Regions from separate parts of the Enterobacter cloacae complex sp. 394F7 genome, predicted to be linked through region 1. Evidence: predicted binding sites of a transcription regulator. Region 1 holds the regulator's gene; the other holds the start of a gene.
The links. Region 1 encodes LexA, which represses DNA repair genes until DNA is damaged. Its sites were predicted from a motif close to TNCTGTATGTACATACAGNA; they were not measured.
Positions count from the first base shown of each region.

Region 1 (3,117 bases):
GTCGTAACGTCCGTTACGTTCTTTTCTGCTGGACGTGATAATAATTGTAGTTAAGGATTCGGCAGTTGATTTCATATTCGGAATCTTTAACCGTCACGATATATCGTTGCGGGAAGGAAGCCAGGTATTGTTTTGCCAGTGCCGGTGCCAGATAAAGCCCAGTGACAGGCCCCGCAACGCGAGAAAGACCGCCAGGGAGAGCCATAAACCATGGTTACCCAGCCAGGGGAGCGTGAGCAGCGTCAGGGCAAAACCAGCCGCCGCCACCGCCATACTGTTACGCATCTCCGCTCCTCGCGTCGCGCCAATAAACATACCGTCCAGCAGATAGCACCAGACCCCCACCACCGGCAAAATGACCTGCCAGATGAGGTAATGACTTGCCAGCTCGCGCAGTGCAGGAAGGGAGGTGAGTAACGCAATAATCTGTTCGCCAAAACAGGCGTAAATCAGCGCGAACGCCAGCGCCACCAGCCCCGACTGCCGACAGGCCGCCCGCCAGACATCCCGCAGCTGACCACTTTCACGTGCGCCGTATGCCTGGCCGGAATGCGCTTCCACAGCATAGGCAAAGCCATCCAGTGCATAGGCGGTAAAGGTCAGCAGCGTCATCAGAACGGCATTCACCGCGACGATATCTGGCCCAAGCCGGGCGCCAAAGACCGTCAGTGCGCCGAAACAGAGCTGCAGCAGCAGTGAGCGCAGCATAATGTCGCGATTAAGCGCCAGCAGGGTGCGGATATTGCCTCGCCATGCATTCTTGAGCAGTGTAACGGAGATCCCGCGCATGACCAGCACCCGCCATACCATCCACAGACCAAGGATAAACGTCCCGTATTCGGCAATCGCCGTCGCCAGTGCCGCACCCTGCACGTTCATGTGCAGGCCCATCACCAGCCAGAGATCGAGCACGATGTTGAGGAGGTTGCCTACCACCAGCAGGATCACGGGCGCGCGGGCATACTGCACGCCGAGTAACCACCCCAACAGAACCAGATTGGCCAGCGACGCGGGCGCGCTGAGCCAGCGAATTTCCAGGAAGCGTCGTGCCTGCTCCAGTACCGCCTCGCTGCCGCCAACGACATGCAGCGCCAGATCAATCAGTGGGGTACGTAATATAGCGATTAACGCGCCTGCCCCAAGCGCCAGAATTAACGGCTGAACCAGCGCACGCGCCAGACGCAAAGGATCTTTAGCACCGTACGCCTGCGCCGTAAGCCCGGTGGTACTCATGCGCAAAAAGAGCAGGAGCATAAAAAGGAAGCTGGTCGCCGTCGCGCCAATCGCCACGCCGCCCAGATAGATGGGTGAATCAAGGTGACCAATAACTGCCGTATCCACCAGCCCCAGCAGAGGAACGGTGATATTGGAAAAAATCATCGGCAGTGCAAGACGCCACAATGCCTTATCGGATGCCGTAAGCAGTGACATGAAAAAATACCGGGAGTGGATAAGGAATCAGGCCACGGCAGATCCGTAGCCTGTCAGGATGAGATTACAGCCATTCTCCGTTGCGAATGACCCCTACCGCCAGCCCCTCGATAGAGAAGTTTTGTTCGCGGAGGTCTACCACAATGGGGGAAAACTCGTTGTTTTCCGGCAGCAGCTGAACCGTATTACCTTGCTTTTTCAGGCGTTTAACGGTGACTTCATCATCGATGCGTGCCACCACAACCTGGCCGTTACGCACGTCTTGCGTTTTATGCACCGCAAGCAGATCGCCGTCAAGAATACCGATGTCTTTCATGGACATACCGCTTACGCGCAGCAGGAAATCCGCGCTCGGCTTGAACATGCCGGGATCAACCTGATAGTGGCCTTCAATATGCTGTTGCGCCAGCAGAGGTTCACCTGCCGCGACGCGCCCCACCAGCGGAATGCCCGTCTCTTCTTCCACCAGCAGGCGGATACCGCGTGAAGCACCCGATACAATCTCAATTACGCCTTTACGCGCCAGCGCTTTCAGGTGTTCCTCGGCAGCGTTCGGAGAACGGAAGCCCAGACGCTGCGCGATTTCCGCACGCGTGGGTGGCATACCCGTCTGGCCGATATGATCCCGAATGAGATCAAACACCTCTTGCTGCCTGGTCGTTAACGCTTTCATTCCGCCCCCTGGGTGTATATACAGTTATGCTGTGAGTATATACAGTCAAAGGCGATTTTGGAACCAAAAACTGCACAAAAAACCAGGGACTTAATTATTCCTCGAGGCTCATCGGAAATGTGACCAAAGCAGCGTGACCCAGGTGATGACCGCAGTGATAATCGCCAGCAACACGGCAGCAGAGCCCATGTCTTTTGCCCGGCCAGAAAGTTCGTGGAAATCAGAGCCAATACGGTCCACAACGGCCTCAATAGCGCTATTAATAATTTCCACTATCATCACCAACAGCACGGAGCCGATCAGAAGCACGCGGGTAATGGCATCAACATCAAGGAAACAGGCGATAATCACCGCGACAATCGCGGCGACACCCTCCTGGCGAAACGCGGCTTCGTTGACCCAAGCGGCGCGAAAACCTTTCCAGGAATAGCCAGCAGCTTTAATGATACGGGTTAACCCAGTGGTATTATTGGCCATTAAAAGAACCTTTTATTTGAAATAGCGTCAATAACAGGAGGCGCAACGTGTTGCGCTGTAGCCTGAAGTATGACGGGTAACAACAGTAATTTCGCGCGCTTTCTGTTATCCTTGCGCCGCAATTGCATTATTAACCAGAGGCTTTACATCGTTTATGTCTGGCTGGCCACGAATTTACTACAAATTACTTAATTTACCATTAAGCGTCCTGGTAAAAAGTAAGTCTATCCCAGCAGAACCCGCGCTGGAATTGGGGCTCGATACGTCGCGCCCTATTATGTATGTTTTGCCTTATAACTCGAAGGCAGACTTGCTGACGCTTCGCGCCCAGTGTCTGGCGCATGATTTACCTGACCCGCTTGAACCGTTAGAAGTCGACGGTACGCTATTGCCGCGATACGTGTTCATTCACGGTGGGCCACGCGTGTTTACCTATTACACGCCAAAAGAAGAGTCCATTAAGCTGTTCCACGACTATCTCGACCTGCATCGCAGCAATCCCGATCTGGATGTGCAGATGGTGCCGGTGTCGGTGA
Region 1 is NZ_JBXWCS010000018.1:35,652-38,768, reverse strand. It holds partial or broken gene AC2FAK_RS21045 (hypothetical protein) at 23-97, opposite strand; gene dinF (MATE family efflux transporter DinF) at 94-1,431, opposite strand; gene lexA (transcriptional repressor LexA) at 1,496-2,104, opposite strand; gene AC2FAK_RS21030 (diacylglycerol kinase) at 2,213-2,581, opposite strand; gene plsB (glycerol-3-phosphate 1-O-acyltransferase PlsB) at 2,736-3,117, shown strand, end outside.

Region 2 (3,117 bases), on a different contig from region 1:
ACCAGTAATACCATCCTGTTAAAAAGTGACGTCACTATGGTAAACGATCGTGAGGGACAGACCGAATAAAAAGCGCCGTCATGCAGCAAATTTGCGAGCGTGGTTCCGGGAAAAACATGCTTCCTGTCACATTTTTTTGCAATTAAGCCAGGTAACGACACCAGAACTCCCGTAAAAAGGTCATCGATTTTTAATGACCTGAGGATATACCGTTGAAACGCCGTCTGTTTATTGCTGTTTCTTTACTCGCTTCGAGTGTCTCATCTGCTTTTGCGGCCGATCCGCTGGATTTTTCGCCGCAGCCTCCGGCCATTCAGGCCGGCTCCTGGGTACTGATGGATTACACTACGGGTCAAATCTTAACGGCGGGCAACGAACATCAACAACGCAATCCGGCGAGTCTCACCAAGCTGATGACCGGCTACGTTGTTGACCGCGCTATTGATAGCCACCGCATTTCCCCGGATGACATTGTCACCGTCGGGCGCGACGCGTGGGCAAAAGGTAACCCTGTCTTTGACGGTTCGTCACTGATGTTCCTGAAAGAGGGTGACCGCGTTTCTGTGCGCGACCTCAGCCGCGGTCTGATTGTTGATTCTGGTAACGACGCCTGTGTGGCGCTGGCGGATCACGTGGCCGGTGGCCAGCCGCAGTTCGTGAAGATGATGAACGACTATGTGCAAAAGCTGAATCTGCGCGATACCCACTTCGAAACCGTTCATGGTCTGGATGCCCCAGGCCAGCACAGCTCTGCGTATGATCTGGCCGTGCTGTCCAGGGCCATCATCCACGGCGAGCCTGAGTTTTACCACATGTACAGTGAAAAGAGCCTGACCTGGAACGGGATCACGCAGCAAAACCGTAACGGTCTTCTCTGGGATAAGACCATGAACGTGGATGGTCTGAAAACGGGGCACACGTCAGGGGCCGGATTTAACCTGATTGCTTCCGCCGTGGACGGTCAGCGTCGCTTGATCGCCGTGGTGATGGGGGCAGACAGTCCGAAAGGGCGTGAGGATCAGGCCCGTAAACTGCTGCACTGGGGACAACAGAATTTTGATACCGTGCAGATCCTGCACAACGGTAAAAAAGTGGGCACTGAGCGGATCTGGTACGGCGATAAAGAACAGGTGAACCTGGGCACCGACCAGGATTTCTGGCTGGCATTACCGAAAGCAGAAGTACCGAACATCAAGGCAAAATACGTGCTGGATACAAAAGAGCTGGAAGCGCCGATAGCCGCCCATCAGCGGGTAGGCGAGATCCAGTTATACGACCGCGATAAAGTGGTCGCTCACTGGCCGCTGGTGACGCTGGAGCGTGTTGATAAAGGTGGCCTTTTCTCCCGTCTGAGTGATTATCTGCACCACAAAATCTAACCTTTCTGGGCAGACTGGCAGGGTTGCGAGTCTGCTCACATAATAAACACTCCTTGATTGCCGATTATAGAAATTCTGCTTTATAGTGTATAAATATACAGTGATAAACGGAGGCAGTATGGACTACAGCATCAGGCAGGAAAAGAAACGTAAGATTGCCGGTTTTCACCTGGTCGGGCCATGGGAACACACGGTAAAACAGGGCTTTGAACAGCTGGTCATGTGGGTCGATGGCCGACACATTCAGCCGCTGGAGTGGGTTGCGGTTTATTACGATAACCCGGACGAAGTCCCGGCAGAAAAATTGCGCTGCGATACGGCCGTTACGGTACCGGATGATTTCGTTATCCCGGAAAACAGCGAAGGGGTGATGATGACGGAAATTGTGGCCGGAGATTACGCCGTCGCGAAAGCACGTGTTGAAAACTACGACTTCGCTACGCCGTGGTACCAGTTCTTTAACTCCCTTTTGCAGGACAACAAATTCCAGATGGCTCTGAAACCGTGCTTCGAGCGCTATCTAAATGATGGCAACGCCGACGGGTACTGGGACATCGAAATGTTTATCGCTGTAGAGCATAAAGCGGGGTAGTCCTGTTAAATACAGGGTTTTTCAGCCGGGTGTGATCCGCCCGGCTGAAAACACAGTACAATTGTGATTTGCCGTGTAGCTGGAGAGCGGGTGTGCGTCCCGACAAATCATTAACGTCTTTCGAAATTCGGTTGTATAAACACTACCGCGTGGTTCATGGGTGCCGTATCGCGCTGGCATTCGTTCTGACGTTTGTGCTGGTCCGTTTACTGGATGTTCCTGAAGGAACGTGGCCGCTGATCACGCTGGTGGTCGTCATGGGGCCAATCTCGTTTTGGGGGAACGTTGTCCCGCGTGCTTTCGAGCGCATTGGCGGTACGGTTTTTGGCTCAGCCCTTGGGTTGATTGCCCTTAAGCTGGAGCTTATTTCATTCCCGGTGATGTTGGCCTGGTGCGGTGTCGCCATGTTCCTCTGCGGCTGGCTGGCGCTGGGTAAAAAGCCCTATCAGGCACTGCTGATTGGTATCACCCTCGCGGTGGTGGTCGGCGCGCCAGCGGGTGATATGACCACGGCACTGTGGCGAAGCGGGGATGTTATTCTTGGTTCACTGCTGGCGATGCTTTTCACCGGTATCTGGCCGCAGCGCGCTTTCCTGCACTGGCGCATTCAGATGGCAAATTATGTCACCGCTTTTAACCGTGTCTACCAGGCCGGTTTTTCACCTAATCTTGTCGAACGTCCCCGGCTGGAGAAGCACCTTCAGCAGAGCCTTAATGACGTGGTCAAAATGCGCGGTCTGATTACCCCTGCCAGCAAAGAGACCCATATTCAGAAATCGATTTTCGAAGCTATCCAGACCGTGAGCCGTAATCTGGTCTGCATGCTTGAATTGCAAATCAACGCGCACTGGGCCTCGCGCCCCAGCCATCTGTTAATGCTGAACGCGCAGACGCTGAAGGAGACGCAGCAGATGACGCAGCAAACCCTGCTGACCATCGCTCATGCCCTTTATGAAGGTAACCCGCAGCCCATCCTCGCAAACAGCGAGCGTCTGAATGAGATCGTTGCCGAACTGAAACAGCTGATCAACGAGCGACAGGGCGATAACGTAGCGGAAACCCCAATCCATGGTTACGTCTGGCTGAGCATGGAACTGGCGCGTCAGCTTGAGTTGCTGTCGCATCTCATTTGCCGTGCACTGCGCA
Region 2 is NZ_JBXWCS010000002.1:474,760-477,876, reverse strand. It holds gene sbcB (exodeoxyribonuclease I) at 1-14, opposite strand, end outside; gene dacD (serine-type D-Ala-D-Ala carboxypeptidase DacD) at 213-1,379, shown strand; gene sbmC (DNA gyrase inhibitor SbmC) at 1,498-1,971, shown strand; gene AC2FAK_RS04755 (FUSC family protein) at 2,064-3,117, shown strand, end outside.
Region 2: sbmC (DNA gyrase inhibitor SbmC) is a predicted target of LexA. The motif match lies at 1,463-1,482, and genes of this name have one in related genera.